Regions from separate parts of the Alicyclobacillus sp. CIJ1 genome, predicted to be linked through region 1. Evidence: predicted binding sites of a transcription regulator. Region 1 holds the regulator's gene; each other region holds the start of a gene.

Region 1 (7,234 bases):
GCCGATGCCAAACGGCAGTTTCTTGCGCATGGTGCGTTGGACGTTTTTAAAGTTCACAAAAATGCCTTGCGCGGTCTCGGGGCGGAGATAAACCTCGTTGGCCGCGTCTTCGGTCACGCCTTGAAACGTGCGGAACATCATGTTGAACTGCCGGACGTTCGTAAAATCGCGAGCTCCGCAGTTAGGGCAAGCGATTTGAAGTTCCTCAATCAGACGCTCCATTTCGGCAAACGGCAGGCCGTCCACCACCAACGACTTCCCCTGCGCCTCTGCAGCCTCTTCAATGAGTTTATCCGCCCGGAAGCGTGCCTTGCACTGACGGCAGTCCACCATCGGGTCGTGGAAGTTTGCCACGTGTCCAGACGCCACCCACACCTGCTTATTCATGAGGATGGCCGAATCCAGACCGACATTCAACGGATTTTGCTCGATGAAAAACCGCCACCAGGCGCGCTTCAAATTGTGTTTGACCTGGGCGCCGAGCGGCCCATAATCCCACGTGTTGGCCAATCCGCCGTAAATCTCGGAACCAGGGAAAATAAAGCCTCGCCGCTTTGCGAGCGACACCAACGTGTCCATTGTGACCTGCATCGACTGTTCCTCCTGCTCGTCCTCAATATGGCTATGATAGCCGAGGCCGGCGCGTATGCGCAACGGAGCGCGTCCGCTGTGCCTATTTTGGCAGGGTGTTGTGTATAATGAAACTCCGACTGGTCTCATACCGGCGCGAGCGGTCGCAGCATGGGGGGAGAGTTCGTGAAAACCAAGCAACGCGTCAAAATGGTGTTTCTCGACATCGATGGCACGCTGTTTGTAAACGGCCGGATCGTGCCCAAAAGCGCCGCGGCGGTCGCCAAACTCATTGAAAACCACATTCCGGTCGCCGTGTGCACGGGTCGGAGCGTCATTCATGCGCAGCACGTGCAGGCCTCGCTCGGGATCCCATACGGCATCTATTTTAACGGCGGTTTGGTAAAGGCCGGAGATCGAGAAATCTTTGCTCTGCCTTTCTCGCGCGAAGTGGTTCGCGGCATCCTACAAGCGGCGGAGCGCCGCGGCATTCAGACCATCATTCACACGCACGATCACGCCTTCAGCCTGCGGCCTATTCCACCGCAATATCTTCCAGTCCTCGCGTCCTACGACTTCCCGCCCATCGCCTGCGAGCCGAGGATGGCCGATCGGCTGGACGAGATCGGCGTCTTTCAGCTGAACGCATTCATGACCGCCGAGTGGGACGACGTGTTCGAGCGCGAGTTCCCCGAATGCTACGTATACCGCTGGCATGAACAGGCCGTCGACTTCCAGCGACGCAAGTCCGACAAGTCCATCGGCGCGATGCACCTCCTCTCGTATCTGGGCATCGCACCTGAGGACGCCGTGCACATCGGAGACGGCGGGAACGACATCGGCATGTTCCGCACCATGGGGTACTCCTTCGCCATGGGCAACGCGAATGACGAGGTCAAGCGCGCGGCCAAACGCGTCACGTCAAGCGCCGACGAGGGCGGCGTAGCGGACGCTTTGGCCGAACTTGGGCTCATCTGAGATCCCCCTATCCGAACACGTGTTTGCACCTTCCCGCGCGACGTGGTAGAATGGGTGCGAAGGGAGTGGGAACGGTGAGCGGTCTCACGGCTCGTCAACGCGCAATTCTCGAGTTTATCCGAAAAAACATCCGCGAAAAAGGATACCCGCCATCGGTGCGAGAGATTGGGGAAGCGGTCGGGTTGGCGTCCAGCTCGACGGTTCACGGGCATCTCGAACGACTGCAGCAGAAGGGTTATCTGCGTCGAGATCCGACCAAACCGAGAGCTCTGGAACTCCTTGTGGACGACGAGGAACCGGGGGATGTCGTGCTCGCTCCCATCGTCGGTCGCGTCACGGCAGGACTTCCCATCTCGGCGCTGGAAGACATCGAAGGATACTTGCCTTTGCCCCGCGACGTGGCGAAAGGCGATGAGGTCTTCGCGCTGCGCGTGATCGGTGAGAGCATGGTGAATGCGGGCATTCTGGATGGAGATCTCGCCATTGTTCGGCGGCAGACGTCGGCCGATAACGGCGACATCGTCGTGGCCATGACTGATGAAGACGAGGCCACCATCAAGCGGTTTTACCGGGAGGATGGCCGTGTGCGCCTCCAACCAGAAAACGACGCGATGTCTCCCTTGTACTTTCCGAACGTAACCATCCTGGGCAAGGTCATCGGGATCTTTCGGCAGATCCGATAGAAAGAAAAACATGCGGCGCAAGCCTCTTTTGCTTCGCCGCATCTTCAGAGCACCTCTACAAGACCAGGCATCGAGATACGTCAGGCGGTCACAGAGAGCGTCCTCGCTCCGACTGGAGCCAGTCGCTTTGGATCTTCTCCATCGTCTTCTTGCTCGTCTCCGGCACGACCCGCTGCATGAAGACGGCCATGGCGATGCAGAAGAGCGCGAAGATCCAAAACGTCCACGTCCCGCCAATCGCCTGCAACAAAATCGGGAAAAACTGTGCCACGAGATACGTGGCGAACCACAGCGCAAAGGATGCGATAGCCATCGCGCGGCCGCGGATAGCGGTCGGATAGATCTCGGACAACACAATCCACACGCCGCCGCCCCAGGAAAGCTCATACGCAATCGTGTGCGCAAACACGAGCGCGAGAACCAGCCACGTGATCATGTGCGGCAGCGAAAAGGCGATGCCGAGGACGACGAGGAAGAGCGCCATGAGCATCCCGTTCCACACAAGCAACCGCTTTCTTCCGACGCGATCGACGATGAGCATGAGCACAATGACGAAGATGACCTTGATGGCGCCAATCCAAACGGTGTCGTAGAACGACGCGTTGGTGCCTGCGCCGGCCGCCTTGAAGATCATCGGGGCGTAATAGCCCACCGCGTTGGTGCCCGTGAACTGCTGAAAAATCGCGAGCACAATGCCGATGCCGAGCGCCTTTCGAATGCCCGGGCGCGACAGTTCCTGTAACAACGAATCCGGCACAACTTCGAGCGATTTGCGAATCTCCTCGGCGTCCCACCGCGCGCGCTCGGGACCGCTCACGCGTTCCAGAATCGAGATGGCTTGCGCTTCGCGTCCCCGTTTCATCAGATACCTTGGACTCTCCGGCACAAAGAACAGCAGCGCGAAGAAGATGACAGCCGGGATGACGCCCATGGCAAACATCCAGCGCCAGCCTGTCGTCTGGTTCCAGGCCGTGGTATGCGAACTCACGATGGCCGCGTTCACAAAGTAGACGATAAAAATCCCGGACACAATCGCCAACTGGTTCGACCCGACTAATCGCCCGCGGATCCGCGGTGGTGCGATTTCGGCAATGTAGAGCGGTGACAACAGCGATGCCAGCCCGATGCCGACGCCCCCGATGAACCGCCCGGCCACCAACACGCCTACGCTCGGCGCGAAGGCCGAGATCAGGCTCGATGCGATGAAGATCACGCCCGCGACCGACAGCGCTTTCTTCCTCCCAAACGAGTCGCCGAGGAAGCCCGCAATCAGCACGCCGAGCATGGCGCCGAGATCGATGCTGCTCGAGACGAGGCCGGTGGTCGCGGCGCTCATATGAAACTCCGACTTCAAAAACTCGTTCGCCCCTGCGATCACGCCCGTGTCATACCCGAAGAGGAGCCCGCCAAGCGATGCAATCACGACGACCGTCACGACATAGCCCAGATTCGGCCGATACTCAGCCTGAGCCAATTCTGCCTGCATCAAGATTCAGTCACCTCCTAGGTGCGCACTTTGCCGGAATCCCTTTGTCCTGTCCTTTGCCAGTGGACGCCTTCGGTTCGTCCTCGAATCGCCCGACGCCGGTCTCACCCCCTTTCAGCCATGAGCGTGTCACAAAGACGCCACCGCCTGGACTGGCCCCACTCGCAATGCAAGGTCTACGAAACGGGTCCATCCGTCGAGCACGCCCGGCACCTGGGTCAGGTCCGCGGACCACAACTCGGTGTCCGAAAGAATGGCGCGCGCTGAGGCCTCGACGTCGTCTTGCCACAACCCCTTAAGCCGGGGCCCAGCCGGATCCGGCTCAGTTGCGTGTTCCATGCCTGGCCGATACGCCAGGCACACCGCCGCGATGGCCGCCGTGAGCCTCTTGGCGTCTCCGAACCGCTCCACCGCGTCCAGGAGCGTCGGCACGAGACGGATTCTTGCCTTCGAGATGGCGTTTGTGGCAATCGAACGCAATTTGTGCTCCAGATACGGATTCTGAAACCGCTCGAGCACATTACGCGCGAAATCGCGCAACCTCTCCGGACGAGTCACATGGGACTCGGTGGCCGGCACGATTTCGTCCTGCACGAGCTGGTGAACGAACCGCGAGAGCGTCGGGTGCTCCATCACCCCAAGCACCGTTTCGAGGCCCGCCATGAGACCCAGGTTTGCGAGCGCCGTGTGTGTGCCGTTCAGGGCACGAAGCTTCTGCAACCGAAAGTCGCGGATGTCGTCCGCGTAGTGGACGCAAAGTCCTACGTCCTCGAACGGCCACAGCGCCTTCAGCCGCTCGCTGCCGCGGATGGCAAACAGGTAGTACGGCTCAACCGTCACCGCCAGCGCGTCTTCGTAGGGAAGCGGTGGATCGCCAGCGTAAGGGGTCACGATGCGATCGACGAGGGTGTCGCAGAATTCGACGCGCTCGTGCAACCAGCGCATAAAGTCGGCCCCGAGCCGCCAATCCGCCGCATGGCGCTCCACAATGGACCGCAACTGCTGACCGTTGTCGTCGATGAGCTCGCACGGGACGACGATCATCCGGCCTGTTTCTTGCCAGCCAAGCGCGAGATACCGCTCGTGCAGGTACTGCGTCAGCTTCGCCGGATACGTCCCAGGCGGAGCATCCGAGGTCGGTCTCGGCATCGCTTCGTACCGCACGCCCAATTCGGTGGTGTTCGACACGGCGATCTCGACGAGCGGATCGCGCGCGAATCGCAAGATCTGCGCCCACTCCCGTGTCGAATCCAAGGCGCGAGCTACCGACGTGACAAGCTCCACGTTTTCCACGGGCCTGCCGTCCTGCAGGCCGCGCACGAGCACCGTGTACAGGCCATCTTGTTCCTGAAACTGGTGAATGTGATGAGCGCCGCTCGGCCGAGGGTTCACCACGGCGATACGCCCTTGAAACGTACCGGACTCATTCAAGCGGTGCACAAGCCAATCGACGAAGCCTCGCAGAAAAATGCCTTCGCCGATTTGAATGACCCGGATAGGCATGGTTCGCGCGCGCTCGAAGCTCGCGCGAGTTTCCCCGTCCAATGCGCCTGCGTGTAACCGCATCGTCTCGTCTCCCCACGGAAATGTCCGACATTCAACCCCACGAGCGCTCGCGGATCCAGGCATGAGCCGGATCGTCGTGCGGAATCATCACGCGATTCACGGGGCCCGCCATGAGCCACAGGTAGTACAATTGATAGCCGCCCGCAGCGCAGACCGGGTGATACCCACGCGGGATCATGAACGCGTCGCCGTGTCGAACGCGGTAGGTCTCGTCGATAGAGTCATCCGAGGTGTAGATGGATTGAAGCCCAAAGCCGTGAGGCGGATCGAGCTGATAGAAATAGATTTCCTCCATGAGCGCCTCAACGCCCGGGATGTACTCGTCGTGTTTATGGGGCGGGTAACTCGACCAGTTGCCTGGCGGATTGAACGTCTCGCCGACGATGATCCGGTGAACGCGGCCTTCCGCCTGCTGGACCACGATATCGTGAACCTTGCGTTCGAAGTTGGCCTGCCCCACGGTCTTCACCTGGACTTCGTCGGGCGTGACGACAAACGGCTCGTGGACTTCCTCCGCAACCGCCTGGCAGACAGCGACCTCGAGCGCGCCGTCGCCCGCGTTCTCCACGCGGAACGGGTGACCCACCGGCACGTACACCGCCGTCGCCGGTGCTGCAAAAACGTTTGCCCGCTCGTATGGGCCAAAGGTATGGTGGCCGACCGACACGCGCATGGCGCCCGACAGGAGAACGAGAACCACCTCTCGTCCCTGAAACTCCGCTTCGTGCGCTTCGCCTCGACCAAGCCGCAGGTGACCAAACGAAATCCACTTGAGCCCGGCCGCGTTCTGTTGCGGCACCAACTCGTGATAACCGTTTTCTTCCTTACCTCGCACCAGATACATTCTCAACCAACCTCCACTTCGCTCAAAGAGTGACACCGTCCTTGAAGATGGCGATCTCGCGATACCCGTTCACTTCGTTCCGAGCGAGTTCTTCTCCCGACGCCACGCGGATGACCTTGTGCAGCAATTCCTCCGCGAGATCGTCCATCGATTCCCCGAGCACAATCCGACCCGCGTCGAAGTCGATCCAGGCGGGTTTCGACGACGCAAGCTGGTGGTTGCTCGCAATCTTTAACGTGGGAACGGGTCCGCCGAAAGGTGTACCTCGGCCTGTGGTGAACAAAATCAGCTGCGCACCGCTCGCCGCGAGCGCGCTCACCGATACCATGTCGTTTCCAGGCGCCGAGACCAGGTTGAGCCCCGGTTTCACGGCTGGATGGCCGTAGCCCAAGACATCGACCACACGGGAGAGGCGCCCGCCCTTTTGCACCGCGCCGAGCGATTTTTCTTCGAGCGTGGTGATGCCCCCCGCCTTGTTTCCTGGGGAGGGGTTTTCGTACACGGGCTGGCCGTGGCGCGTGTAGTAGTCCTTCCACGACTGAATCAGATCCACGACTTTGGCGAACGTCTCCGGGCTGTCGGCGCGATCCATGAGTACGGTCTCCGCCCCAAACATCTCGGGCACCTCGGTCAGGAGCGCCGTGCCGCCGCGAGCGACGACGCGATCCGCCACCTGTCCCACGAGTGGATTCGCCGTGACGCCTGACAGACCGTCGGATCCGCCGCATTTCAGGCCCAACTTCAGCCGAGCCACTGGCACCGGCTGGCGGACAAAGGCTCGCGCTCGCTCGACAAGTTGTTCCAACCGCCGCATGCCCTCCGCGAACTCGTCCGTGGTGCGCTGAAGTTCAAGGAACGCCACCTTCTCCAGCGACGCTTGATCCAACCGCTCCCGAAACGCCTCAATCCGGTTGTTTTCGCAACCGAGCCCAATCACGAGAACGCCTGCGGCGTTGGGGTGTCGGACGAGCCCCGCAAGTAGGGATTGGGTGTAGACGAGATCGTCCCCGAGTTGTGAACACCCGTACGGATGCGCGAAGTGGTACACGCCGTCGATCCCGCCTCCGCGCCATTTGGCGTCGGCCATCGTTGCCAACCGCTCGGCCA
Region 2 (7,234 bases), on a different contig from region 1:
GTCGCCGTGTGGTTCACGCGAACGCCGAGAAAGTCGCGAATGCGCTGAATGGAATTCACACGATTGAGAAGATTTTGGATGTGCGTGACCTCGGACGAAGGAATGCCGGAGCCAAAGGTCACGATTTTCACCGGCGGTCCGAAGAAAAACGGAAGAGAGAAGTGAACGCCGGGTACGTCGGAGGGCGCGGATGCTGTCGCCTCCTTCACCGCTTTGCTACCATCCGCAACCGAAGCCGCCTGCCGATGCATGTCCAGGGCTCCGCTTGCCCCATCCCCCATTGCGCCGATGGTCCCGAGTGCCGCGAGACTTGCGGCCAAAAATCCGCCCATCCACCGACTCCGCATGTCCGAATCACCCTGTCGAATTCACGATGTATCAACCTATGTAAGCGATTGACAACCAAATCTACCTTCGCTGCTATGATTGTGGCAACGGAAAAGCTGAATCGTCAATATGCAATTTTGCAAGACACGCCAGACAGGAGAGAATGTCCGCCGTGTGTAGATAGAGTATACCGCCACTTGGTTACAGCAAGATGACAGGAGTGATAAGAATTGATTTATCATTCATATACAAAACATGTATTTCCCTTATCGCCTACTTCGAGGCATGATCATGGTGCCGGGGCAATCGCAAAACCCGTTTGGCACAGGCGTGCACACCGGGGCGAGCTCACCGATGTCCGCGGCGACCCCCATCGGTGAATCGCCTTCGCACGCGGGCGGTTGTCCACGGCGAGGCAGGCGCCTCCATCGCGTGGCCACCGAAGCGGCGGGAGAACGAGTGGCCAAAGCGCGGCGAAAGGCAGCATGTCGGGGACGAACACCGCAACCCATCCTCAATTTCGGGCTGGCAACACGCCAGCCCGCTTTTTTGCTCGTCGAGTGAGCGTGAAGTCCTGCCTGATCTACGAGGCTCAGCGAAGTCCCGCCTCGTCCACGAGGCGCAGAAACGCCGCCTCGTCCCAGATTTCGAGCTTTGCGTCCGGATGAGTCCGCAAGATCTCCTGGGCTTTGGCGAGCTTCGATCCGGCTTTCTCCCCCGCGATGAGCACGTCTGTCTTTGCGCTGACACTCGAGGCGACCTTGCCCCCCATCCGCTCAATCCACTCCGTCGCCTGTTTTCGATCCGCCGCGTGAAGCACGCCGGTCAATACCACGGTCTTTCCGGCGAGCGGGCCGTCCGACACCTTCTGCGGGCCGAGATAGACCATGTTCACACCCAGATCTTTCAATTCCTCAATCAACTGGCGCACGCGGGGCGTATCGAAGTACTGGCGGATGCTCTGCGCGACTTTGGGGCCGATGTCGGGGACCGCCATCAACTCCTCCTCAGTTGCGGACATGAGCGCGTCCATGGTCCCGAAGTGCTCCGCCAACGTCTTGGCCGCTTTCTCGCCCACGTGCCGGATGCCGAGTCCAAACAAGAGGCGCTCGAGCGAGTTTCGCTTGCTCTCCTGGATATTGTGCAACAGCTTATCGGCGAGCTTGTCGCCCATCCGATCGAGCTGAACGAGATCCGACTTTCGAAGGCGATACAAATCTGCGTGCGTCCGTACCAGCCCGCGCTCCAAAAGCACCGTGATCCACTGCTCACCGAGGCCCTCGATGTTCATCGCGTCGCGCGAACAGAAGTGGATGAGCCCCTCGCGCAGGAGAGCCGGGCAGTCGGGGTTGATGCAGCGCCACGCCACCTCGCCGTCGAGCCGCACGAGCCTGGATCCGCACTGCGGGCAGGTCTCCGGCATGCGAAATTCGGGCAGCGGCTCGGTGCGCCGCTCGGGGAGTGACCGAATGACCTCGGGAATGATGTCTCCCGCCTTCTGCACCACAATGACGTCGCCCACGCGGATGTCCTTCTCGCGCACCAAATCCTCGTTGTGCAGCGAAGCCCTCGAGACCGTGGTGCCCGCGAGCTGGACGGGATCGAACACAGCGGTCGGCGTCACCACGCCCGTGCGGCCGACGTTTAGCTCGATGGCGCGAAGCGTGGTCTCCGCCTGCTCCGCCGCATATTTGTACGCAATGGCCCAGCGCGGGCTCTTGGCGGTGGCGCCGAGGCGCGCCTGCAGTGCGAGAGAATCCACCTTCACCACCATGCCGTCCGTCGCGTACGGCAGCTCGTGGCGCTTGTCCGCCCACGCCTCGATGTAGGCGATCACGTCCTCGATGTTCGCGCACACGTGCCGCTCGCGGTGCGCGGGCAGGCCGAGGCGGGCCACGTAGTCCAGTGCCTGGCTGTGCGTCTCACACCCGTGCGCCTCGGCGCGCACCAACTGGTACACAATCACGCCGAGCCTCCGGCTCGCGGCCACGGCCGGATCGAGCTGGCGGAGCGATCCGGCGGCCGCGTTGCGCGGGTTGGCGAAAAGCGGCTCGCCCTGCTGCTCGCGGAGTTCGTTGAGCCGCATGAACTCGCGCTTTGGCATGTACGCCTCGCCTCGCACCTCGAGCGACACAGGTTCCGAAAGTTCCAGCGGCACGTTGCGAATGGTGCGAATGTTGGCCGTGATGTCCTCTCCCACCTCGCCGTCGCCGCGCGTTGCCCCAAGCACGAGCCGGCCCTCCTGGTAGCGCAGTGCCACGGCCAGGCCGTCAATCTTGAGCTCGCACACGTAGCGGACGTCGTCGCCCACCGCCTGTCGCACGCGGCGATCCCAATCGAGCAGATCCTCCGTCGAATACGCGTTTGCGAGCGACAGCATCGGCACCTCGTGCACGACCTTGGCGAATCCCTCGAGGGCCGGGGCACCCACCCGCTGCGTAGGCGAGGCCGGATCGACGAGCTCCGGGTATTTGCGCTCAAGCTCGATGAGATCGCGCATCAGCGCGTCCCACTCCGCGTCGGAGATCTCCGGGTTGTCCTCCAGGTAGTATTTTCGGTTGTGGTATTCAATCTGTTCCCGGAGCACCTTGGCGCGCGCACGCGCTTCTTCCAAGGACAAGGCCGATTTGGCGTCCACGACACGCATCACACTCCTCATCACGGACTGCATGGGATGCTTGCATCCGATTAGGGATCCACCTTGTGAATCGGCGCGAACTTGGCGAAAAGCCGCTTCTCGCCGATGGGATCGTCAAAACGCACCACGAGTTCCAGCGACTCGCCCTCGCCCGATTTGGCGACGATCACGCCGCGCCCCCACTTGCGGTGCTCGACGAGATCGCCAGGCTCGTACGGCACGGACAAATCCGCACCAAACGATCTCGGCACGCTCATCCGCGGCCCGGACGCCGCATCGGCCGCCACGTGCACGGGCGCACGCGCCCCCGCGCGCGCATCGCGCCAACCGCGGCCGAACATCGCGTCTTCCGCGTCCACCCGCTCGATGTCCGACGCCGGCATCTCGGACAGAAAGCGAGACGGCGTGAACGAGCGCCGCTCACCGAACAACATGCGGGAACGACACGTGGTCATGTACACCCGTTCCATCGCCCGCGTGATGCCGACGTAGCAGAGCCTCCGCTCCTCCTCGAGCTCCTCGCCGCCGTCGAGCGCTCGCCGGTGCGGAAACACGCCCTCTTCGAGGCCGATGAGGAACACCACCGGAAACTCGAGTCCCTTCGCGGCGTGAAGCGTCATCACGGACACCTCGTCCACGTCCTCGCGGCGTCCCGGCCGCCCGCCAGGGAGATCCGCGTCCGACACGAGCGCGACGTGCGTGAGGAACTGTTCCAGCGCGCCCATCTCGCCGTCCGACACGCCCTCTTCGTCAAATTCGCGCGTCAGAGACAGGAACTCGTCGAGGTTTTCCAGGCGGTTCTCGGCTTCCATGCTGCGCTCCGCGCGAAGGGCCTCGCGATAGCCCGACCGCTCCAACAGCTCGTCCGTGAGATCCGTCAGTGGCAGGAAGGCGCGCTGGAGTTGCAGCGTCTGAATCAGCTCCACGAACGACTGAAGCGCGGACGCCGCCTTCTTCGAAATGCCTGCTTCGGGAGCGTGGAGCGCCGCCTCAAAAAGAGACGTTCCGCGCTGCCGCGCGTACTCGGCCAGCTTCTCGAGCGTCGTATCGCCAATTCCGCGCTTCGGCACGTTGACCACGCGGAGGAACGACACATCGTCGTTCGGATTGGCGATGAGGCGCAGATAGGCGATCACGTCCTTCACTTCGCGCCGCTCGTAGAAGCGAAGACCGCCGTAGATGCGGTACGGAATCCCGCGCTGCAGAAACGCTTCCTCCAGCACGCGGGACTGGGCATTGGTCCGATACAGGATGGCCACGTCTCGATACTGGCGCCCGTCGGACACCGCTCGCGCAATCTCGTCCGCCACCCAATCGGCCTCCACGCGCTCGTCCGGCGCGACGAACAGCTTCGCCTTCTCGCCTTCGCCCCGATCCGTCCACAGGTTCTTCTCAAGCCGCAGCTGATTGTGCTGGATGACCTGGTTCGCGATGCGAAGGATGCGCCCGGTGGAGCGGTAGTTTTGCTCGAGCCGGATCACGCGCGCATCCGGGTAATCCCTCTGGAACTCGAGGATGTTGCGGATGTCGGCTCCCCGCCAGCCGTAGATGGACTGGTCCGAATCGCCGACGACACACAGGTTGCGGCGCCGCTCGGCGAGCAGCTTGACCAGGACGTATTGGGCGTGGTTGGTATCCTGGTACTCATCGACATGGATATGGCTGAACCGGTGCTGATAATACGCGAGGACATCCGGCACCTTGCGGAAGAGCTCGACCGTCTTTACGAGGAGGTCGTCGAAATCGAGCGCCTGATTTTCGCGCAGCCGCCTCTCGTACGCCAGGTACACGTCGCCCACCATCTTGTCGTACGGCGATCCGGCGAGATCGAGCGCCTTCTCGGCCGAACGCAGCTCGTTCTTGTGCTGGCTGATGGCGGAAAGCACGGCTCGCGGCTCGAACTTCCGCACGTCGATGTTCATCTCCTGCATCAGACGGCGGACGAGTGAGACCTGGTCCGCGGCATCGAGCACGGTGAACGCCGACGTGTAGCCCAGATGATGAATGTCCCGCCGCAGAATGCGCGCGCACATGGCGTGAAAGGTCGACGTCCAGATGTCGGAGGCGACAGGCCCCACTAGGCGCTCAATCCGCTCTTCCATCTCCCGCGCCGCCTTGTTCGTGAACGTGATGGCGAGAATGGCCCACGGCGGCACGCGGCGCTCGGCGATGAGGTACGCAATTCGCCGCGTCAGCACGCTCGTCTTGCCGCTACCCGCGCCGGCGATGACGAGCACCGGCCCGTCGGTCGCCGTAACCGCCTCGCGCTGCTTTTCGTTGAGCCCCTTCAGAATGTCGCTCGCTCCCGCCGTGGCCACCATCCATCACCCTTTGCACGCACCGTTGTGTTATTGATCAGTATAGCAGGTCTGTCCAACGAACGCGATCACGTGTTCGCATCGAAGAGCGGTGCCGAGGAGTAATGAACCCATGGAGCTTTCCCGGACTCACCACACCATTCAAGTGATTCGCCCGCAGCGAGAGGCGGATCGACAGTGGCTCCTCGACTTATGGAACCGCGAATGGGGCGACGAAACGATGGTCTCGCGCGGCAGGGTGTACCGACTGGAAGATGTCGAAGCCGTCATCGCGGTGCAGGGCGGCGCCTATGTCGGTGCCGCCACGTTCGTGGTCCTGGACGAAGAATGTGAGCTGCTGAGCCTGAACAGCCTGGTGGAAGGCATCGGCGTGGGGACGCGCTTGCTGCAGGCGGTGGAAGATGCGGCGAAACAGGCCGGCGCCTCGCGCGTGACGCTCATCACATCGAACGACAACCTGAAAGCGATGCGATTCTACCAGCGGCGCGGCTACCGGTTTCACGCCGTGCACGTGGGCGCCATTGACGAGGCGCGGAAGCAAAAGCCGTCGATTCCGCGCCTCGGCCTCGATGGCATTCCGCTGCACGACGAGATCGAGATGCGGAAAGTTTGGTAGGCGCCTAGCGTCACCGGGCTTGCAGGCTTCGCCACTCTTCCGCGAGCATGCTGTACACGGCGTGATCGACGTAGTGGTCGTACAGCCACTCGGCTTGTCGTTTGCAGCCTTCGTACTGGAAGCCAAGCCGTTCCGCGACGGCCCGGCTCTTGTGGTTGCCTGTCGCGGCGCGGATCTCCACGCGATGGAGGCCGTATTCGCGAAACAGGATGTCGATCACGGCCTTGCAAGCCCGGGTCATGATGCCTTTGCCCTGATATCGCTCGCCCAGCCAATAGCCGACGGTCGTCAACCGATTGGCCCAATCGATAAAATGCAACCCGAGCACACCGGCGATCTTGCCTCGGTACCATAGGCCAATCTCGGCGCCGTTCTGCGCCGCATATCGTTGGAGGCCCGACAGAATAAACGCTCGCGTCTCCTCCGAACTCTGGTTGGCATCGAGAAACGGCAACCACTCGCGCAGGTAGGCGCGCGACTCATCCAACAGTCGGAACAAGGCGTCGGCATCTCTGGGTTCCAACAGCCGAAGCCTCAAGTCATCGTCAATCGTCTGGTAAAACATCGTCCCCTCCCATGACCATCAGGCGTATCTGCATTCCATTCTGAACGGAGAAGAAAAATTCCTCCCACAAGGAGAGAAGTAGCCTTATGACGCGCGTAATGCCAAGTCTGTTTATCGCCCACGGTTCCCCGATGGTGGCGATCGAAGACAGTGTCTACGGACGTTACCTGGACCAGTTGTCGCGCGATCTCCCTGTCCCGCGCTCCATCGTCGTGTTCAGCGCCCACTGGACCGAAGGATGTCAGACCATCTCGGCATCGCCTCAACCCGACACGATTCACGACTTCTACGGTTTCCCAGAGGCGCTGTACCAGATCCGATATCCAGCCCCAGGAGACCCGGCGCTGGCCGTTCGAATCCAAGAACTTCTCGTGAGCGCCGGGATCGAAGCGCGCCTGGACCCGGCCCGCGGCTTCGACCACGGCGTCTGGACGATTCTGTCTCGCATCTTCCCGGATGCGTCCATCCCCGTCGTCTCGATGTCCGTCGATCCGGCGCTTCGCCCGGAACATCAGTTCCAAATTGGCCGGGCGCTCGCGCCCCTGCGACAAGAGGGCGTTTTGATCATTGGAAGCGGTGCGACGGTGCACAACCTGCGTATGCTTCAATGGAACCGGGAGGACGGCCAGCCGGAAGCCTGGGCGGAGGCGTTCGAGCGCTGGCTCGAATCGCGCATCTCCGAAGGGGACGTCGATGCGCTGTTTGCCTACCGCGAAGAGGCGCCGTATGCGGAGTGGGCCGCGCCGTCGTGGGGCGTGGAGCACTTGATC
Region 3 (7,234 bases), on a different contig from region 1:
TGCCGAGCACCGGGATGCGGCGAGAGGCGGCCTCCTCCAAGAGTACCGGCGGCGGCGTGTCGCCCCGCGTGATGATGATGCACGGCGTCTGCTGATATGAACAAAACGCAAACGCCCGCAGAGCCCGTTCCTTCTCGTTGAGACCTCGCAAAAACGACAGCTCGGTTCTTCCCAGGATCTGCACGCGTTCCGCCGGGTGATAGCGCAGGTAGCCTGCCAGCGCCAGCCCTGGGCGATTGATGTCTCGCGTGTAGATCATGCGGTCCAGATCCGCGTCCTTGTTGAACACGTGCAGATCGAGATCGCGCACCAGTTGCCTGACACTCACTCCCCGCGGATTGGCCACGGCCCCATCCTCCCTTCCCGGCGCTCAGTCGCAGGCCGCCTCGAGATCCACGGCTCGGCGCGCGGCCATTCGGGCGCGATCCCGCTCCAAAATGGGACCAAGGAACCGCCCCGTGTGCGACTGGGGATTGCGGCAGACCTCCTCTGGCGCACCGGCCGCCACGACCTGACCGCCGCGGCTGCCGCCCTCCGGGCCGAGATCGATGAGATAGTCCGCCGTTTTGATGACGTCCAGGTTGTGCTCAATCACGAGCACCGTATCCCCATTCTCGACCAGGCGGTGAAGGACCGTCAAGAGCCGCTCGATGTCCGCCACGTGCAGCCCCGTCGTCGGCTCGTCCAGAATGTACAGCGTGCGCCCGTTCGACCGGCGATGCAGCTCGGATGCCAGCTTCACGCGCTGCGCCTCGCCGCCCGAGAGTGTCGTCGCCGGCTGGCCGAGTTTGATGTACCCAAGCCCCACGTCCACCAGCGTCTGCAAGCGGCGGCGGATCCGCGGAATATTTTCGAAGAACGCGCATGCGTCCTCCACCGTCATGTCGAGCACATCCGCGATGTTCTTGCCCTTGAAGGTGACCTCGAGTGTCTCGCGGTTGTACCGCTTGCCCTTACACACCTCGCAGGGCACATATACATCGGGAAGGAAATGCATCTCAATTTTGATGATCCCGTCGCCCTTGCACGCCTCGCACCGGCCGCCGCGCACGTTGAATGAGAAGCGCCCCTTCTTGTAGCCGCGCATCTTCGCCTCGTTCGTCGCGGCAAACAAGTCGCGGATGTCGTCGAACACGCCCGTGTACGTAGCTGGGTTCGATCGCGGCGTGCGCCCAATCGGCGACTGGTCGATGTCGACCACCTTGTCCAGGTGTTCGAGCCCTAAGATGACGTCGTGATCGCCCGGCTTGACGCGCGCGCGGTTCAGATCCCGCGCCAGCGCCTTATGGATGATCTCGTTCACAAGCGTGGACTTGCCCGAGCCGGAAACGCCGGTGACGCACGTGAAGAGCCCAATGGGAATGCGGACGTCGATGTTCTTCAGATTGTTCTCTCGCGCGCCGCGCACCTCGAGCCAGCGCCCATCTGGCTTTCGCCGCTCCTCTGGAACGGGAATGAAGCGCCGCCCGGACAAATACTGCCCCGTGAGTGAAGCGGGATTTTCCATGATCTCGGCCGGCGTCCCCTGCGCCACCACCTCGCCGCCGTGAATGCCCGCGCCCGGGCCCATGTCGATGATGTGATCCGCGGCGAGCATGGTGTCCTCGTCGTGCTCCACCACAATCAGCGTGTTGCCGAGATCGCGCATGTGCTCGAGCGTTCGGATGAGGCGCTCGTTGTCCCGCTGGTGGAGGCCGATGCTCGGTTCGTCGAGGATGTACAGCACGCCCATGAGGGAAGAGCCGAGTTGCGTCGCGAGCCGAATCCGCTGCGCCTCCCCGCCCGACAGCGTGCCGGCCGATCTCGCCAAGGTCAGGTAATCGAGGCCCACATCCCGCAAAAATCCGAGCCTGCTCTCAATCTCTTTCAAAATCTGACGAGCGATGTGCATCTCCTTCTCGGAGAGTTCGAGTCCCCGGAAAAACGCGAGCGCCTCGCCCACCGTCATCTCCGTGACCTCGGCGATGTTTTTCCCACCCACGCGGACGGCCAGACTTTGCGGCTTGAGGCGCCGGCCGTGGCACGCGGGGCACGGCTTCGCGCTCATGAACGACTCGATGAATTCGCGGATGGACTCGGACGTCGACTCGCGGTATCGGCGCTCCAGATTCGGAATGACGCCCTCGAACGGAATGTGAGCGGTCTTGTGCTGGCCGAAGTCGTTCTCATACGAGAAGCGAATGAGCTGGCCGTTTCCGCGTAGGAGGAGCTGCACCGCCTCCTCGGGCAGTTCCGCGATAGGCACGTCCGTCGGAATGCCGAACGCCCTGCATGCGGCCCGCAGCAGTTCCGGATAGTAGTTCGAGAACGATCCGCTCCAGGGCGCAATGGCCCCTTCCTCAATGGTCAGCGACGGATTCGGGATGACGAGCTGCTCGTCCACTTCCAGGTTGACGCCGAGGCCCGTGCACGTCTCGCAGGCGCCGAACGGGCTATTGAACGAGAACATGCGCGGCGCCAACTCGTCCACCTGAAAACCGCAGTGCGGGCATGCGGCGTTCTGACTGAACAGCATTTCCTCGCCGTCGATGACGTCGATCACGACAATGCCGCCGGACAGGGCGAGTGCCGTCTCCAGCGAATCCGCCAACCGGCTCGCGATGTCGTCGCGCACGACGAGGCGGTCGACGACCACCTCGATGGTGTGCTTGCGATTCTTTTCGAGCTGGATATCCTCGTCGAGATCGCGCACTTCGCCGTCGACGCGCACCCGGACGAAGCCCTGCTTCCGCATCTGCTCGAACACCCGCTGATGCTCGCCCTTGCGCCCTCGGACCACAGGCGCCAGCACCTGGAGCCTGGTGCGCTCGGGCAATTGAAGGACGCGGTCGACCATCTGCTCGATGGTCTGGGACTGAATCGGGATGCCGCAATGGGGGCAGAAGGGCTGCCCCACCCGCGCGAACAGAAGCCGGAGATAGTCGTAGATCTCGGTCACCGTGCCGACCGTCGATCGCGGATTCCGGCTGGTCGTCTTTTGATCAATCGAAATCGCAGGCGACAAGCCGTCGATGGCGTCGACGTCCGGCTTGTCCATCTGGCCCAGGAACTGGCGGGCGTAAGCCGAGAGCGACTCGACGTACCGCCGCTGTCCCTCGGCGTAGATGGTATCAAAAGCGAGCGACGATTTGCCGGATCCGCTGAGGCCGGTGATCACGACGAACTTGTCGCGCGGGATCTTGACGTCGATATTCTTCAAATTGTGCACGCGAGCCCCGCGCACGTGGATATAATCCTGTGGCATGCCGTCTTCCTTCTTCCTTTGCGCCTCACGACGCGTCCATGAGTTCCATGATCATATCGCGCAGCTCTGCGGCGCGCTCGAACTCGAGCGCTTTCGCGGCCGCCTTCATTTCCTGCTCCAGCTTCGCGATAAGTTCCTTGCGCTCGCGGCCCGACAGCTTTTGCGCCTTTTCCGCCACGGCCACGTAGTCCTCCTCCGACTCGGCCACCTTGGTGGACTCAATCACATCTCGCACCGCTTTGCGCACGGTCTGCGGGGTGATGCCGTGTTCTCGATTGTACGCCATCTGCTTTTGCCGCCGGCGCTCCGTCTCCTCGATGGCAATGCGCATCGACTCGGTGATGGTATCGGCGTACATGATGACCGTGCCGTTTGCGTTGCGCGCCGCGCGGCCGATGGTCTGAATGAGGGACGTGTGAGACCGGAGAAAACCTTCCTTATCCGCGTCCAAGATGGCGACCAGCGAGACCTCCGGCAGATCCAGCCCCTCTCGCAGGAGGTTGATCCCCACCAGCACGTCGAACACGCCGCGCCGAAGGTCGCGCAAGATCACCATGCGCTCGATGGTCTTGATGTCCGAATGGAGGTAGCGGACCTTGATGCCGAGCTCTTTCAGATAATCGGTCAGGTCCTCCGCCATCTTCTTCGTCAGCGTGGTCACGAGGACGCGCTCGTCGCGCCGGATGCGCTCGCGGATCTCGCCGACGAGATCGTCAATCTGCCCTTTGATGGGCCGCACGTGAATCTCCGGATCCACGAGCCCTGTCGGGCGGATAATCTGCTCGACCATGCGCTGCTGATGCCGCTGCTCGTAGGGCCCGGGTGTGGCGCTGACGTAGATGCACTGCCCCACGGCCCGCTCGAACTCCTCGAACTTGAGCGGGCGGTTGTCCGCGGCCGAAGGCAGCCGGAACCCGTGCTCGATGAGCGTCAGCTTGCGGCTCCGGTCGCCGTTGTACATGCCGCGTAGCTGCGGGATGGTGACGTGAGACTCGTCGATGAACGTGAGAAACCCCGGCGGAAAGTAATCGAGGAGCGTGTATGGAGGCTCTCCGGCTTCACGGCCCTCGAGGTGCCGCGAATAGTTCTCGATCCCGGAGCAAAAGCCCATCTCGAGCATCATTTCGATGTCGTAGTTGGTCCGCTGCTCAAGCCGCTGCGCTTCCAGCAGCTTGCCCTGAGCGCGCAGTTCCGCGAGCCGCTCCTCCAACTCTGCGCGAATCCGCTCGATGGCCCTCTCCAATCGCTCGCGCGATGTGACATAGTGCGACGCGGGAAAGACGCTGAAGTGCGACCTCCGCGCCACCACTTCTCCGGTCAGCACGTTGATCTCCGAGATTCGGTCGATCTCGTCGCCAAAAAATTCGACGCGAATCGCATTTTCGTCGCGGGAGGCCGGAAAAATTTCGACGACGTCCCCCCGCACGCGGAACGTGCCGCGCGTAAAGTTGATGTCGTTGCGGGTATATTGCATATCCACCAGCTTGCGAAGCATCTGGTTGCGGTCCATCACGGCACCCACCCGCAGCGAAAGCACGTGATGCCGATACTCTTCAGGATTGCCGAGGCCGTAGATGGCGGATACGCTCGCGACCACCAGCACGTCGTTCCGCTCCAGAATCGCAGCCGTGGCGGAGTGGCGCAACTTGTCGATCTCGTCATTGATTTTCGCGTCTTTCTCGATATACGTGTCCGTCGACGGGATGTACGCCTCCGGCTGATAGTAGTCGTAGTAGCTGACGAAATACTCCACGGCGTTGTTGGGAAAGAACGCGCGAAACTCGGCCGCCAACTGCGCGGCGAGCGTCTTGTTGTGCGCGATGACCAGCGTTGGGCGGTTGACCTCCGCGATGATGTTGGCCATGGTGAACGTCTTCCCCGATCCCGTCACGCCAAGCAACGTCTGGTGACGGAGGCCGCTGTACACCCCATCGACGAGCGCCTCAATCGCCTGAGGCTGATCGCCCTGAGGTTTCATGTCCGTCACAAGCTCAAACTTGCCAGGTAATTGGGACATGACTCGCCCTCCTTGCTCGTTGGCTCATCCGCGGACGGAGATGGACACAGCCTCACTCTATCACACCGAACGAGAAAAAGGGAACAAACGTTCCCTCCGAAACTCGCGATCCGATTGCGTGAGATCACCTACTCATTATAAAAAAACGGAAGCGACGGGTGCAAAGCGGACTCGGCCCGTCCTTTCCTTGTTCGCGCGAAAGGGCCTCTAGTCAACAGAGGTGTCCGCGCGGAGAAGAAGAGCTTCTGCATCGACATTCGTCGCAACTCGCGGCTCAGTTGGTGGGGAGCGCGGGGGCGGTGCCAGGCGCGTAGATCTTGCGCAGGATCACGATGTTCACGCGGCGGTTGGCCTGGCGGCCTGCCGGCGTGGCGTTCGACGCCACCGGATGATACTGACCGTAACCCATGCCGGCCAGGCGCGTGGGGTTGATGCCGTGATCGGCCAGGAAGCGCACCACGCTCATGGCGCGCGCGGCGGAAAGCTCCCAGTTGGACGGGTAGATGGGCGTGTTGATGGGCTGCGTGTCCGTGTAACCTTCTACCACGATGTCGTTGGAGATCTGCTTGAAGAACGGGATGAGCCCTTCGATAATGGCCTTGGCCTTGGGCAAAAGGACGGCCTGTCCGGTGTTGAAGAGCGCCACGTCCCGCATGGTGATCTGCACGCCGCGCGCCTCATCCACGACCTGCACTTCGCCCGTCAGATGATGGTTCGCGATATATTGCTGAATTTCCCGATATAACAAATCGAGCTGCTTCGCGTCCGTGAGGTCCTCGTTCGACTGCTGGTTCTGCGTCGTCGCGTTGGTTGGGTTGTTTGGGTTCTGCAGGTTGTCTGGGAACTGTTGGCCATTGTTCTGATCGCCGCTTTCGAGCAGCGCCGTCGTGCCCATGTTCAGCGGGATCTGCTGGCCGGGATGCAGCGCCTGATACAGCGATTCGGCCAGCGTTGCGAAGCGCGTCTTGTCGATGGTCGACATCGCGAACATCACGACGAAAAACACGAGCAAGAGCGTGATGAGATCGGAATACGTCACCAGCCAACGCTCGTGGTTCTGCTTGTGCTTAGGCTTCTTGCGCCGCTCCACTCTGAACCCCCGCCTTCTTCTCCACGCGATCCGACGCCGCCAGGAACGAGAGCAGCTTTTGCCTCAGCACGTTCGGGTTCTCGCCAGCCTGAATGGACAGGATGCCCTCGAGGGTCATTTCCCGCTCGAGCATCTCCTCCTGCGATCTCGCCCTCAACTTGTTGGCGACGGGGAGCCAAAAGATGTTTGCGCTCGCGACGCCATAGAGTGTGGCAATAAAAGCTGTCGCAATCTCAGGCCCGAGCGAACTCACGTCGGTCAGACTGCCGAGCACGTGCACAAGCCCCATCACCGTGCCGATGATGCCCATGGTCGGCGCGAATCCGCCGGCCGCCTCGAACATGGTGATCCCCACCTCGTGCCGCTCCTCGATGTGCGCGAGCTCTGTCTGCAACATGTCCTTCACCAGTTCCGGGTCGATCCCGTCCACAATCAGTCGGACACCGTTGCGCATGAATGCGTCGTCGAACGAGTTCACATGGTCTTCCAGCGCGAGAATGCCCTCTCGGCGGGCCATGACGGCGAGATCGACTAACTGATCGATCTGCGCGCGTGGATCTCGCTTGGGCGCGAAGAAGGCGATCCGCAGGTACTTCGGCAGAGACAGAAAGACCTTTAGAGGGCTCGACAGCATCGTCGCCCCAAGTGTGCCACCGAACACAATCATCATGGCAGAAGGTTGAATGAGCGCGGCGATGTTTCCTTTGTCGAGGATGTAGCCCCCGAGAAGACCGCCAATGCCGAGGAGCAACCCGAGTACCGTTGCGAAATCCATGCGAACGCCTCCTTCTATGAGCGAGATGTCTCATCACGCCTCGCGCCGCCAGGTATGCGCAGATACAGTGTCTCGAGAAAGCCAAACGGCCGCTTCAGTCGAAGTGCC

The links. Region 1 encodes LexA, which represses DNA repair genes until DNA is damaged. Its sites were predicted from a motif close to CGAACATATGTTCG; they were not measured.
Region 2: pcrA (DNA helicase PcrA) is a predicted target of LexA. The motif match lies at 5,349-5,362, and genes of this name have one in related genera.
Region 3: uvrB (excinuclease ABC subunit UvrB) is a predicted target of LexA. The motif match lies at 5,342-5,355, and genes of this name have one in related genera.

Annotation. Positions count from the first base shown of each region.
Region 1 is NZ_BAAJPH010000102.1:20,549-27,782, reverse strand. Features, by position in the region: gene AC27E8_RS06920 (glycine--tRNA ligase) at 1-591, opposite strand, end outside; gene AC27E8_RS06915 (Cof-type HAD-IIB family hydrolase) at 757-1,548, shown strand; gene lexA (transcriptional repressor LexA) at 1,623-2,231, shown strand; gene AC27E8_RS06905 (sugar porter family MFS transporter) at 2,320-3,717, opposite strand; gene AC27E8_RS06900 (tagaturonate reductase) at 3,847-5,283, opposite strand; gene iolB (5-deoxy-glucuronate isomerase) at 5,315-6,127, opposite strand; gene AC27E8_RS06890 (UxaA family hydrolase) at 6,150-7,234, opposite strand, start outside.
Region 2 is NZ_BAAJPH010000147.1:58,369-65,602, forward strand. Features, by position in the region: gene AC27E8_RS15045 (gluzincin family metallopeptidase) at 1-347, opposite strand, end outside; gene ligA (NAD-dependent DNA ligase LigA) at 920-2,974, opposite strand; gene pcrA (DNA helicase PcrA) at 3,016-5,286, opposite strand; gene AC27E8_RS15060 (GNAT family N-acetyltransferase) at 5,396-5,899, shown strand; gene AC27E8_RS15065 (GNAT family N-acetyltransferase) at 5,910-6,464, opposite strand; gene AC27E8_RS15070 (dioxygenase family protein) at 6,551-7,234, shown strand, end outside.
Region 3 is NZ_BAAJPH010000147.1:174,667-181,900, forward strand. Features, by position in the region: gene hprK (HPr(Ser) kinase/phosphatase) at 1-346, opposite strand, end outside; gene uvrA (excinuclease ABC subunit UvrA) at 371-3,244, opposite strand; gene uvrB (excinuclease ABC subunit UvrB) at 3,270-5,261, opposite strand; gene AC27E8_RS15615 (flagellar motor protein MotB) at 5,536-6,351, opposite strand; gene AC27E8_RS15620 (flagellar motor protein) at 6,329-7,126, opposite strand; gene AC27E8_RS15625 (PDZ domain-containing protein) at 7,141-7,234, opposite strand, start outside.